One region of the Providencia sp. LY12 genome, then DNA from elsewhere that is predicted to be linked to it. Evidence: predicted binding sites of a transcription regulator. Region 1 holds the regulator's gene; the other holds the start of a gene.
What was found. Region 1 encodes LexA, which represses DNA repair genes until DNA is damaged. Its sites were predicted from a motif close to TNCTGTATGTACATACAGNA; they were not measured.
Positions count from the first base shown of each region.

Region 1 (7,518 bases):
TCACCCGATAAATTGGTTAGAAGAGGGCGACGAGAGTGTTCCTGAAAGTGTATTAGATTGGTTGCAAGAGCAGGGGTCGATGACCAAGCGGTTTGAGCAGCATAGTCAGAAAGTGACGGTAATACCTTATTTAGAACGCTATATCTCACTGGATATGCTCACCGCCGACGAACAAAAATGCTTACCAATTAGTGAGCGTTATTGGCTACGGGAAGTGATTATGTATGGGGATAATATCCCTTGGTTGATTGGCAGAACGCTGATCCCAGAAGAGACGCTCACTGATAATGACAAAAAATTAGTGGATATTGGGCGTGTCCCATTAGGGCGCTATCTCTTTAGTCATGAAAACCTAACCCGAGATTATATTGAAATGGGATCCAGCGCTGACCGCTGGGTACGCCGCTCCCTACTTAGATTGTCCCAAAAACCATTATTATTAACCGAAATATTTTTACCTGAATCACCTGCATATAGATAACTATCTAACATAATTCAAATAACGTTTATGGGTAAAATAGAAGCATAAAGGAGCACGATAACGTGGAGGGAAGTATGGCGCTAAGTAAATGGCATGCATACAGCCGTTTAATGCGTATTGATAGACCTATTGGCTCACTGTTATTACTGTGGCCAACCTATTGGGCGCTGTGGATTGCCGCCCAAGGCACGCCAAGTTTGCATATTCTGATTGTCTTTACGGCCGGTGTATTTTTAATGCGTGCCGCAGGCTGTGTTATCAATGACTTTGCTGATCGTAATTTCGATGGGCATGTAGAAAGAACTAAACACCGACCACTGCCTAGCGGTGATGTTACGGAAAAAGAAGCAAAAATTCTATTTGCTGCGTTGGTAGGGCTCTCTTTCTTATTGGTATTGAGTCTGAATACCATGACCATCTGGTTATCGGTCGCAGGCTTAGCGCTAGCGTGGATCTACCCGTTTGTGAAACGTGTGAGCCATTTGCCTCAAGTAGTCTTGGGCGCTGCATTTGGCTGGTCAATCCCGATGGGATTCTCAGCAGTTAGTGAGTCCTTACCACTAGTTTGTTGGTTACTGTTTTTAGTGAATATCATCTGGTCAGTGATTTATGACACGCAGTATGCCATGGTCGATCGTAACGATGATTTAAAAATTGGCGTGAAATCAACGGCGATTCTGTTCGGTCAATATGACAAGCTGATTATTGGTTTGCTGCAAATTGTGATGGTTGGCTTGCTGGTGGTGATTGGCTCATTAGCTAACTTAGGCATGGTTTATTATGGTTCGTTAGTGCTAGCCGCTGCGCTGTTTGTTTATCAACAGCAATTGATGGTGAACCGAGAACGAGCACCGTGTTTCAAAGCGTTTATGAATAATAACTATGTTGGCTTTATTCTGTTTATCGGTATGGTAATTAGTTATTTTTAACCGCTAAAACGGGATAAGAAAAAGGGTAATGCAGATGCGTTACCCTTTTTTATTGTTGAATATCATTGACTTGTGATATTACTCTTGCGGCGTTTCTGAGTCTGCATCAGCACTTTCCGGCGTATTTTTCGGCGCTGGTTTTGGTGCAGAAAGTTCTTCAGTTTGGCTAACGCTCTCAATGGTCAGACGGATTTCCGGTGACATCAAGCGTGCAAGCACGGCGTACAAGTTTTTCGCATTCGTCGAGAAAATATCATTCTCGTTATTGTCGATATAGCCTTCTTCTTTGAGGGTATCGACCAGTGTTGAGAACACGGCTTTATCAAAGAATTCAGGGGCGTTAATACCGTGCAGAACGGACAGACGCTGCGCGAGCATACGACTCTCTTTCTCTAACGTATTGCGGCTGACTTCTGGGCTTGCATTGAGCAATGACAGTGTAATGGCGTAGCGTTGCAGTGTTTCACGAACACCAGCTGCCAGTAGCTGTAACGGACGGATACGGCGAGGATTTAACACCACCATATTCTCATCTTTCAAGCAGATCAGTTGTTGGTTATTCAGCTCATCAATCAATGTATCCACTGTTTCCGTAAGCGCGTTTGCGTCATAACGCATAAACAGCTCAGCTTTCAGGAATGGATAAATCAGCGCAACTTGCTGGTGGATTGCATCACGGCTAATGCGCTCATGGTGCAGCACAATGCTGGCGATAAGCGAAGGCAGAACCAGTAAGTGATGAATATTGTTACGGTAATAGGTCATTAAGACGGCATTTTCGCGTGGCAGAATAATAATATCCCCCATGCTGTCTTTTTCGACTTCAAACTTGTTCATCTGCAAAGCGTGTTCAAGCAGCTCTTCAGCCGTTTTGTTCGGCGTAGTTGCATCGGCAGTGTAAGGCACATTGCGCAGTAGCTGTAGATAGCACTCGATTTGTTCAAGCAGTTGTTCACGGGTGAGCGAGCGCTGACGTGAAGCCAACAATGCCGTTGAACATAGGTTAATCGCGTTGGCAGCTGCCGCATTATTGATATTCACCATAATGTTATCGGCTAAGCTGCTGACGGTTGGGTTTAACCAGCTCGGGCGCTGTGGTTCAATCGGGTCGATAGATTCACGCCAATTTGGTACGCGGTTATTTAAGTACTGGGTCAGTGAAATTGGTTGCCCAAAGTTCACATAACCTTGACCCAAATTACGTAGTTTACGCAGACCACGTACCATGGAGAAGAAGCCTTCTTTCTCTTTCTCAGCGCCACGCAGCTCTTTTGCGTAAGTTCCCACTTCCATCACATGTTCGTAACCAATATAGATAGGAACGATGGTGATAGGGCGGGAGTCTCCGCGTAGCATCGCTTGTAGGGTCATCGACAAGGTACCGGTTTTCGGTTCCAGTAAGCGACCTGTACGTGAACGACCGCCTTCCACAAAGTATTCAATCGAATAGCCGCGAGCAAATAGCTCACTAAGGTATTCGCGGAATACGGTGGAATAGAGTTTATTGCCTTTGAACGTACGGCGAATAAAGAACGCACCTAAACGGCGGAAAATAGGACCGGCTGGCCAAAAGTTAAGGTTAATACCCGCCGCAATGTGTGGTGGCACTAAGCCTTGGTGATAAAGCACATAAGAAAGCAGCAGGTAGTCCATATGGCTACGGTGAGAGGGCACATACACAATTTCGTGACCATCTTGCGCCAGCTGGCGAACGCGCTCAGCATGTTGAACGTTGATCCCTTGGTATAAGCGGTTCCATGTCCAACCGAGTACACGGTCAGTCAGTCGCACTGCTTCATAAGAGAAGTTAGCAGCAATCTCTTCCATCATCGCCACGGCATTTTGCTGGGCTTTTTGTAATGGGATTTTTTTACTGCGCGCTTCGTCTTCAACGGCTTTTTCAATCGCTTTAGAGGATAGCAGCTTATTAAATAGCTCATAACGGGCAGGCAGTTTTGGCCCGACCGCAGCTAAACGCTGACGAGAGTAGTGAATACGTGCTACGCGAGCAAGTTTATTGGCAATGATGGTGTCGGTGCCATGTTCTTGCGCCATCTGGCCAAGAGAAATACTCGGAGAGAAACGTACAAAGCTATCGCGCCCTAACCACAGGACTGCAAAGAATTTTTGCACACCGTTTAAGAGTTTTAGCGGGGCAGGCTTATGCCCTTCGCGACCCGGCGCACGTCCAAACATGACGGATGCAGGTAGCATTTGAATATCAAGATTTGGATTGTTTTTATGCAAATCCAGATACGCATGGAATATTTTTACTGACTCTTTACGTGGATCTGGGGAGTAGTAACGGAACACGCGCGGGCCATCATCAATAAACACATAGGCTGGGAGCTTGGTGCCATTGATGTCGTTATCCACTAGCGGATCAGGTAAACCAATCGCTAAGCATTGTTGGCGAAGCGTGAGCAGGTCGGACTTTGAGTGATATGGCAAGACGTACAGCGTTGGCTTGCTTGGGTCAAGCTGTAACTCTGTTATCGGATCCGTTGGGATTAGTTTACTTTTTACCAATAATTTCAGTGGTAAATTCAACGTGTTGTAATATATTTTACGCCATAGTGACATAAATGATTATAGCCTCTTGTTAGTAATGCTGCGCAATCATAGCAGAAAGCAACGTTTAGATCTGTTATCGATAATTCACTTTGACTGCAAAAGTTGATTATTGTTTAAAAATTAAGGAAAAAATATGGCAAGTCAAACTAAGGGACTCACTCGGGTCATCAAAGCGGCTGGATACTCCCTTAAAGGTTTAAAAGCAGCATGGGTAAATGAAGCCGCATTTCGTCAAGAAGCGATTGCTGCTATCATTGCGATAATTATAGCTTTTTACTTGGATATTAGCCAAATTGACAGAGTTTTGTTGATTGGTTCAGTTGTATTAGTCGCAATCGTTGAGTTAATTAACAGTGCAATTGAGGCGGTTGTTGATCGTATTGGCAGTGAATACCATGAATTATCTGGGCGAGCGAAAGATATCGGCTCCGCAGCTGTGTTCGTCACGATAGGATTAGCTCTGTTTATCTGGGGAACCGTATTATGGGCACGTTATTTTACGGCTTAGTGGGCTAAAAACAGTAAAAGAGATAAAAAGCCAGAAATTCATCAACAAAAGCAGGTTTTGGCTAATTTAACAGTTCCCAATACCCATTTACCTGTATATACTCACAGTCTGACTGTATAAACAAACAGGGGAACGGGATGAAAGCACTGACAGCTCGACAACAGCAAGTTTACGATCTGGTGCGTGACCACATTTCGCAAACGGGCATGCCACCAACACGCGCTGAGATAGCAGCAAGTTTGGGTTTTCGTTCGCCTAATGCGGCAGAAGAACATTTAAAAGCCTTAGCTCGTAAAGGGGTAATTGAGATTGTTTCTGGAGCTTCCAGAGGCATTCGTCTGTTGTTAGAAGAAGAATCCGAAGATTTAGGACTTCCTCTGATTGGACGTGTTGCTGCTGGCGAACCATTGCTTGCACAAGAACATATTGAAAGCCATTACCAAGTCGACCCAGAATTATTTAAACCACACGCAGACTTTTTATTACGCGTAAATGGTATGTCGATGAAAGATATCGGTATCATGGATGGTGATTTACTTGCGGTACATAAAACACAGAATGTCCATAATGGGCAAATTGTTGTGGCACGTATCGAAGATGAAGTTACTGTTAAACGCTTTAAGCAACAAGGCAATCGCGTTGAGCTTATTGCTGAAAACTCTGATTTTGCACCAATTGTGGTTGATTTACGCGAACAGAATTTTACTATCGAAGGTCTAGCTGTTGGGGTTATCCGTAACAGTGACTGGCATTGATGATGAGTGATTGAGTCTGGCAGCAGACTCAATATCTCTATTTTTTGAATAGCCTTTCTTTATATAGCTATTTTCATACTGTTTTTCTTTATATAGCCATCTTCCATGTTGCTATATAGCTTCCTTTATTTTACTTCCTGTAGACCACTTATTCTATATCACTTCTTTTTTGAACTGACCGTGGCGTGATGGTTATGCTCACAGTGTTCATGATCTTGGCAATTGGAAATCTCAAAACATTTTTGACATAAACCATGGTTTTCTACCACCGTATGCCTGAGATGAAAATGATTTTCTTCCGCTAGTGTGCTAATCGCTTGTTCGATAGTCGTGCAGTCACTTTCGGTCACATTGCCACAATTATCACAAATCAACATCACTGAAATATGGCTTGGATTATCCACATGGTGACAAACCACATAGCTGTTTGTGGATTCAATTTTATGAATAAATCCTTGTTCCATGAGGAACTCTAAACCGCGATAAACGGTAGGGGGTTTAGCCTGAGGCTCTATTTCACGTAGTAAATCTAGTAGATCATAAGCACTGATCGCACCGTGTTGCTGCGCTATTAATCGCAGAACAGTCTCTCTTTGTGGGGTCAAACGCACGCCTCGAGACTGACAAATACGTTCGGCCGTCGTAAGCAGCATGTCTTCACTGATTGTTTTCATCTTGTTTGGCCCCACCTAGATAGCTTCAAGTTTTTATTACTGTTTAGTTTACCATAACTTCCATTTCTGTTGTGTTTGAAATGGTGGTGATGAAATAAACAATTTCTTACTAAATTGAATACGCAATTTTAACTTTAATAAAGGCAACATTAATAAAAAATGAACTCCTTATTTAAGAGATGGTTTTTTCTATTTTAAATAAATCATTAATTGCTACATTTTAGTTAATCATTGGGTGTTAAATTTAACCAAATAAAAACAATTATTGAAATTCATTGTTACTATTTGGCGTTAATTTTAATTAAGACTTATCTTACCCCTTCTTTCTTATGTAGCGATTACTGATGCGAAAAAGACGCTGGATAGATGTTAAATCCAATAAATTTGCATCTGATAGGTTTATTAAGTTGTATTTAAATATAAATATAGATTTTTATATTTATAGGTTTTTTGCAATATTTAGACATTTTTATAAATGCAAAATGAAGTCTTCATATAAATCTTTCTAAGTAATTCATCATTTCTTTAGATTTAATTACTCATTCAGTGGATAAAAGTTGCCCTTATGCATTTTGTCGATATAAAAAACCAAGTCAACGCTTTATTTGGGTGGTTTTTGACAGCATATGTCACGTATGTAGAATTGACATCAGAAAATATCACAAGGTAGTTATCAGAATTCATTTAGTGTTCTATATCAATTTTAATTAATTAATGAATGACTCAGTAATTAATTTAGAAGTGAGAATGTTGGCTTAATGATTTCTGTTTTTTAAATCACATAAATGAGATGGAGCTCGTTTATATAAAAAAATCTCTAACCTGAATGAAATTCATCAAGTAGGAAAGCTAGAGGAATTTTTCAAGGGTGCACTGATTAAGTAAATGGACTTAATTTTGCATCAGTGGAAACAGGAAAGAGAAAAAGAGAAATAGCAGTTCCTACTCATTTAAAGGAAAACTTTTATGAAACTGAATAAATTAGCATTAACTCTAGCTTTAGGTTTAGGTGTTGGCGTTTCAGGTGTTGCTTTAGCTGCTGATCCAGTAGAAAGCTCACAAGGTGAAATCCGTTTTACTGGTTTCATTAACGACGTTCCATGTTCAATCGATGCTGACAACCTGAAGCAATTAGTTGAATTCGGCGAAATCGCGTTACATGAACTGACTTCTAACCAATTCCGTTCAGACAGCAAAGCGTTCGATATCGTTCTGAAAAACTGCTCTACTGAAACTTACAAAAACGCAAAAATCACATTTACTGGTTCTACAGTAAACGGTTTCCAAGGCTTCACTGGTGACTTACTGGGCTTAGGCGGTAAAGTTAAAAACGCTGGTATCGTAATCACTAACGGCGCTGACAAAATCGTTGAATTCGGTAAAGCATTCCCAGGTACTGGTGACGGCTACGCGTTAAACAATGGTGACGGTTCACAAACTACTCTGCACTTCGCAGCGTACGTTAAAGGTAACGAAGATCCAACTCAAAAAGCTACTACAGGTCGTTTTGACACTGTAGCTAACTTCAAAATTGTTTACCAATAATAGTCAGTTTCTATAGAGAACAATATGGCGTAGTCATACGCCATATTTCTTA
Region 1 is NZ_CM172594.1:480,105-487,622, forward strand. It holds gene ubiC (chorismate lyase) at 1-481, shown strand, start outside; gene ubiA (4-hydroxybenzoate octaprenyltransferase) at 556-1,410, shown strand; gene plsB (glycerol-3-phosphate 1-O-acyltransferase PlsB) at 1,489-3,993, opposite strand; gene ACY3ZI_RS02130 (diacylglycerol kinase) at 4,118-4,492, shown strand; gene lexA (transcriptional repressor LexA) at 4,630-5,247, shown strand; gene zur (zinc uptake transcriptional repressor Zur) at 5,406-5,921, opposite strand; gene ACY3ZI_RS02145 (fimbrial protein) at 6,888-7,466, shown strand.

Region 2 (7,518 bases), 860 kb from region 1:
AATGCCAATTGCCCCATCATTAATAATGCCTTGGAGCCAATACCATAAAAAGCTCCCCAATAACGGAGAGCTTAAAATTTACAACGCGATCCCCATGGTACGGGATACCTCGACTAACCCTTCACGCTCATAAAACTTAATGGCTTGGTGGTTTTGCGCTAATACTGAAAGTTCTAAGTGGCTAAATTTCTGCAACTTAGCCCACTCTTTCATTCCATCTAAGAGCTGTTTACCTGCTTTTTCACCTCGAAAACCGGGAGAGATGACCAAATCAAAAATATAACCGAAATCCCTTGGCACAATGCAACTATAAGGATCTGCCGTTTGTTTTTGAGCAATACAAAAACCTTTGATTTCACCTTCATGATCAACCACTAAAAGATGAAACTTATTATCCTCAATGGCATTTTCAACAAACTCACTCGATTGTTCCGCGGCTTGTAACCTTTCACGATCAAACTTAGCCATCTCGGCAAATAAAATTTGGTAGAGCGCAAGAATTGCTGATAAATCATCTTTTTTTGCTTTTCTGATCATAAAGCTACCCGAATAAGTTAGTCGTAAGTTTTCACTGGTGGTGCAATATACGTTTCAAATTGATCTAATAAACTGGCTGGGGATGATTCCACAATCGCCATATGACGATATTTTTCATGTAAAAAGCCCTCATCTGCCATTTTATTGGTCATATCAATCAGAGGCTGCCAGTAATTATTAATATTGAATAATCCGCAAGGCTTAGTATGTAAACCAATTTGACTCCATGTGAACACTTCGCTGTATTCTTCTAAAGTGCCGTATCCACCAGGCATTGCGACAAAACCGTCAGCAAGTTCAATCATTTTACTTTTGCGCTGATGCATGGTGTCAACTCTGTACAGTTCGGTCAGATTTTTATGCGAGATTTCACGCTCTTCAAGCAGGGATGGGATCACTCCAATAGCCTTGCCACCTAAAGATAATACCGTATCAGCAACGGTCCCCATCAGCCCAACACTCGCACCACCGTAGACTAAAGCGATATCACGTTTTACCAGCTCTTTTGCAAACTCAATGGCTTGTTTTTGATAAATCTCATTCGTACCCATGCTTGAACCACAATAAACCGCGACGCTTTTAATTTTTTTCATGTTCTATTTTCATTCCTATTATCATTCTTGTAAGCGCAAAATTATACGGTACCCTCAAAGAAGCTCAACTCACAATATTTTATTTTTAGTCGTTATCCAATATTAAATAATATGATGAATTTTTCGCTCTCAACAAAGCAATATAATCTGCATGAATTCTGTGAGATAATTCACGCCAATTTGCTGGCTTAGGGTAAATATCCCAACAAACCACCATTATTATTTAGATTTACCCATTTTATCTGTATATACAGTGTGGGTTTTATCGACGTTCCCAACGTTTTTCTGAGGTTTTTTATTCATGTCTGCCGATACTAAAAAGAGTGCTTTTCCGCTATTACCGATAGGCTTGCTATTACTGGCAATGATGTCAATCCAAAGCGGTGCCTCTTTAGCTAAAACATTGTTCCCACTTATCGGCGCACCAGGTGTTACCGGTTTACGTTTGTTGCTTGCCACGATTATTTTGTGCGTGATCTTTAAACCATGGCGTTTAAATTTCAGAAAAAGCTCTCTGGGGCCACTGCTTGCTTATGGCTTATCTCTCGGAACCATGAACTACCTGTTTTATTTAGCGCTTGAGCGTATCCCTTTAGGGATTGCGGTCGCACTTGAGTTTACGGGTCCATTAGCCGTTGCGATGTTCTCTTCTCGCCGCCCTATCGATTTTTTATGGATTGGGCTTGTCATTGCCGGGTTGCTATTCTTACTGCCTATTGGCAATAACATTGACTCTCTCGATCTCGTTGGTGCCGCTTATGCTTTAGGTGCCGGTGTCTGCTGGGCGATTTATATTATCTTTGGGCAACGCGCTGGCGCAGGTTATGGTGCCGCAACGGTTGCTGTGGGTTCGTTGATTTCTGCGCTGATTTTCTTCCCGATTGGGTTAATGCAAACCGGGGTTGAAGCGATGTTTGACCCAGCTATTTTACCTCTGGCTTTAGGGGTCGCTATTTTGTCTACCGCGTTTCCTTATACATTGGAGATGATAGCGTTAACCAAGCTGCCCGCAAAAACCTTTGGTACTCTAATGAGCCTAGAGCCTTGCATGGGAGCATTTTTGGGCATTGTCTTCCTGCAAGAACATTTAACGATGACACAATGGTTAGCGCTGTTGTGTATTGTATGCGCGTCTATTGGTTCAACATCAACTTCAGTACCCAAATCAAAGATTGAGAAAGTATCGTAAATAATTACGTTATATTCACTTTTATTAAAGGCTAATAGGAATTTCTATTAGCCTTTTTACATTATTTTCTTTTTTCATTTTTTATTTCATTATCTTGTAAGGTAATCTTCATTTATTTGAAATGTCACATCGATAGATTCGATTGGTAAAACCTAAATAAAGCTCCAAAAAAATATCATCGTCCTGCCTATTGAAGTAATAGATTATTACTTTATGACATTCTTAGCTTTACACTCTATATTTATAAGCAGACAAGATAATTGAGTTAATTATATTTAAGAGAGGAAATTCTATGAATACTGCAAAATTATTTAAAACCTCTTCAACTGACCTTTTATATACCCGTAATGATATTGAAGATAGTGTTAAATTAGAAACCATCGGTATCTTAAACATGATGGTTATCCATTTCACCGATCTCTCTTTAATCACAAAACAAGCACATTGGAACATGCGCGGTCGCAACTTTATCGCTGTGCATGAGATGTTAGATGGCTTTAGAGATAGCATCGTTGGGCACTTGGATGAGTTCGCTGAGCGTGCGGTTCAGTTGGGTGGCATCGCCACAGGAACGTCACAACAAGTTAATAAATTTACATCGTTAGAAGCTTATCCTTTGGATATTCATTCTGTACAAGACCATTTAAAAGCGTTAGCGGAACGATATGCTGTTGTTGCAAATGATATTCGTAAAGCTATCGATGAAGTTGAAGATGAAAATACCGCAGATATGTTTACCGCCGCATCTCGCGATCTGGATAAATTCCTGTGGTTATTAGAAGCCAATATTGAGTAGTGTCGTAAAGCAGAGTCAATATATTGACCATGAGACCACTTCGGTGGTCTCGATTTATTTATCGCCCTACTTCTTTATCACCCTACTTACTTGCCGTACTACTTATCTGATGTTGGCATTTCAGGTTGTTCAATAGGGAAAATGGGTAACGAACTTAATAAACGTTTGCCATAGCTTTTGGTTAATAAGCGCTTATCATAAATGATAATTTCGCCATAACATTCATGACTTCGAATCAAACGTCCCGCTTGTTGGATCAAATTAAATGAAGCGCTAGGTAAACTTTGTACCTCGAATGGATAACGCTTTAATGACTTCAACCAATCCCCTTCAGTAATAATCACTGGGTTTGTCACAGGTGGAAATGCAATCTTGTGAATATGCACCTGGGTTAAAAATTCCCCTTTTAAATCTAACCCTTCCGCAAATGATTGTAAGCCGATTAGTGCGCTTTTTTGCCCTTGTTTAATACGTTCACAGTGCGTCTCCACTAACCGGTAACGTGGCTGATCCCCTTGCACTAATAGCTGTAAACGTAAATCTTTCACATGCTCCAGAAACCCTTCCATCGCTCGCTGGCTACTAAATAAGATCAATACTCCACGATGGTCACTTTCGGTAAATTGATGGCGAAAATAGGTTGCCATCTCTTTTAAATGTTCAGCTTCATTTGCCATAGTTGGCTCATGCTGCATTTTTGGGATCACCAACTTACCCTGTTCAACATGATTAAACGGCGAGGTGAGCGTCACGAAACGGTCATCACTCTTTTCGGATAATCCCGTTAACTCCATAAAACGTGAATAGCTGTTCAAAGAGCGAAGTGTTGCCGATGTTACTACAATATGAGGCACATTTTTCCATAACAAATGTTGCAGCTGTTCACTTACGCGGATCCCTGCGCAATGCATAAAAATCCGGGATTGATTTTTCTCATAACGGCGGCTAAGCCATTTCGAAACAGGTGCGCCTGAGCTTTGATCGAGCGAGGCTAAGCGCCACAATTTGGTCATATTTTCAAAATAGCCCATCGCTCGGCTTGTCACTAAGATGGAGCGATGCAAACGCACAATATCTTGCTTTGCTGTTTGTTCCGTTAAATCACTGAGAATCGCCTCTGATAGCCCACGTAATCCATCCGTCAGCTTAAATAGCTCTTGGCAACATTGCTGCATAACCTCAGGCAAGATCCCCATCGGGAACAAATATTCTGACTCTTTGGATGTTTCAGGTAATAGCCCGTTCGCTAACAGTGAAAAATCACGGAAACACTCACGTAATTTTTCGGCATGTTGTTGTAGCTTATCAGGATTAGTCAACTTAGGCGGTTTTGCTGGGCGAAACTGCGCAACATACTGCCCGACATGATGAATAAAATTATCCACCTGTGCGGTAAGCTGAACTAGCGTAATTTCCCCTTCCACTTCTAAAGCGTCTCTCGCCACATCGGGAACGTGATGCCCCTCATCGAGAACCAACAGTAATTTCTTGGGATCCGGTAATACCGACTCACTTTCCATCGCGGCCATCACTAAAGCATGGTTAGCCACGACCACATCCGCATCTTCAATTTCACGGCGTGCAATAAAAAAAGGGCATCGTTGATAAAATTGGCAATTACGTCCAAGACAATTCATTTTATCGGTGCTGACTTTACGCCATAAACTATCGCTAAATGCCTTTTTATGGTGGTCGCGTAGCCCATCCCAAGCAAAGCTATGAAAATCATTGCGTAATTGCTGGCATTGCGCTCTCTCTTCGCTGTTGGTAATTTCAGTTTTGTCTTCCACCAACAGCATTAAATCAATTTGTTCCCCTTCCGCGGCACAAATAGCTTCTAAGTTTCGGGGACACACATAACGCGCTCGCCCAAATGCGCCTGTATATTTTAAGTCAGGGATAATTTTGCTCAGTAATGGCAAATCCTTACTGAATATTTGATCTTGGAGGGCAACGTTAGCGGTGCTCACGACCAAAGTTTTACCTTCTTCGCGCCCAACCGCAATGCCTGGTATCAAATAGGATAAGGTCTTTCCCACCCCTGTGGGTGCTTCAATAACTAAATGACGCCCTTCTACATCCGACAAATTTTTCGCCACTTCAGCAATCATCTGCCGCTGAGGCGCCCGAGAGACGAACCCCTCAATTTGATTAGATAACCCCTTATACCATTGAGTTATTTGTTCTTTGATTTTATTTGACAGAGACATAGATACGCAGAAGACCAAGTAAAAAGGAGATGATAGCCAATCAAAAAAGAGGCAGGAAAGCCCCTGTTTCTCTTTTGCGAAACCCTTCGCAAAACTACTGTATTAATTTCCATTATACACAAATTCTGGAAAGCCTTTCGCAAAACACCAAATCGAGCCAAGAAAATACCCCGTAAAACTTGTTTGCTATCACCATCCAGTTATACTTTGGCATCTTCGTATCAAATCAGGCTAATAAAAATGAAAAAAGTCGTCATCGCACTGTGCGCATTATGCGCATTGAGTTCTATTGGGGGTATTGTGCTTGCCGGGATGAATATTTATACCCGCTCCACCACACCTATAGAACAAAATCAGGCTCAATCGCCATCGATATTACCTGCACCTAATCAGATCCAGTAATCATCCATTATTAATCAAACGGGACGGTGAGTTATGATGTACAACGATTATTTTGTAACACCAGAGTGGTTAAATTCGCACCTTTCAGACAGTAATATTATTGTGCTTGATGTCTCTACACCGCCACCTACCGCCCCTTATGATTGCTACCAAAGCTACCTTGATGAGCACATTCCCCAAGCTCAATTTTTTAATCAAGATGAAGTCGCCGATAAGAGCTGCGATTTACCCCATATGCTCCCTGATGCCACCACATTTAGCCAAGCAGTTGGGGCTATGGGGATTAATAATCAAACCCAAGTCATTATTTACGCACAAAATAACTTATTTTCATCCCCGCGTGCATGGTGGACTTTCCGTACTTTAGGCTGTAAACAAGTTAAAATTTTAGCAGGCGGAATTAACGCATGGAAAACAGCGGGTTTTGCGACCCAATCCGGCAAAGTCACCCCACCCACAGCTCAAACCTTTATTGCAGATAGACAAGATGCTAATGCGCTGAATCAACAGCAAATGTTAGAGATTGCCACTGAAGGTAAAATTCAAATTATTGATGCGCGTGCAGCTGCCCGTTTTCTGGCTCAAGCTCCTGAACCTCGTCCGGGTTTAAGGATGGGGCATATTCCAGGCAGTAAAAATGTGCCTTGGGATTTATTAGTGGATAATGGGGAATATAAATCTCCTGAACAGTTAAAAGCTATTTTTGCGCAGCAAGATGTTGATATTCTTGCGCCAACAGTCACAACCTGTGGCTCTGGCATGACTGCTGCCGTAGTTTTACTGGCATTGGTATTATTAGGCAACCCATATGTGCGCCTCTATGATGGTTCATGGGCGCAATGGGGGCAAGACAACGGGTTACCAATCGAACCTTAATCATTTTTTTCCCTCATAAATACGCGTTAATTATGAGGGAATTTATTTGTTCTATTTAAATCTAATATTATAAAAAATTAATCTAATTAATTACGTTTTCTATTACTCTATTTTTATGGAGCTAATAAACAATGAATACATCATGGGAACTCTGGGTAATAAACCTAGGGACGCTCTCTACCTTTGTCGGTACAGCCGCAACTTTATGGGTTCTATTACAAACATCAAAATTAACGATTAAATTTAATCGTAAGGCATCTATTTATTTTCATAAAGAGAAGCTATCCAAGCTACTTAATGATTATTATAAACACTTATCTGAAGTTCATAATAAAAACACATTTCATGAAGAAATGCATAGAAGGAAGTTACATAGTAGAATACAATCATTACACCATTATATTCTATTCATTGACTCTAAAGATAAAAAATTAATATCATCAATAAAACAATACAAAATAAAAACCATAAAAATAACATCAATAAAAGACCACCATGATTTAGATATTAGCCTATGTTTTGATATGTTAGATGAAGTAAATCTTCTACTTAATTATATTGATAATATTATTGATATTTCAGCTAGAAAAATATGAGGGAAAACTAATGAACCCAACAGAACACAAAGTCATATCTAACGTATTTTTAAAAAGTTTAAAGCGCCAAATAGAATGGGAGCAAACAAAAGATATCCATCCAGCCATTAACCAGTCTCCAAATTTTTGTATTCTAGGATGTTATAATACAACAAACTTAGATAACATGGCTTTTTACTTATACTCATATCGTGCTATTGAATTTAATCATTACACTGAGACACATAATTCTGTAGTGAAATTTTCTCTTACATTAATTGAAAATAACTGTATCACTTGGAATACAGTTCATGATGATAGATTATTGACTCAGTTATTT
Region 2 is NZ_CM172594.1:1,340,979-1,348,496, reverse strand. It holds gene ACY3ZI_RS06135 (N-acetyltransferase family protein) at 79-537, opposite strand; gene ACY3ZI_RS06130 (LOG family protein) at 555-1,130, opposite strand; gene rhtA (threonine/homoserine exporter RhtA) at 1,432-2,319, shown strand; gene dps (DNA starvation/stationary phase protection protein Dps) at 2,612-3,115, shown strand; gene dinG (ATP-dependent DNA helicase DinG) at 3,214-5,325, opposite strand; gene ACY3ZI_RS06110 (hypothetical protein) at 5,566-5,727, shown strand; gene sseA (3-mercaptopyruvate sulfurtransferase) at 5,764-6,603, shown strand; gene ACY3ZI_RS06100 (hypothetical protein) at 6,735-7,199, shown strand; gene ACY3ZI_RS06095 (hypothetical protein) at 7,210-7,518, shown strand, end outside.
Region 2: the regulator LexA is predicted to act here: its motif matches at 5,421-5,440, upstream of dinG (ATP-dependent DNA helicase DinG).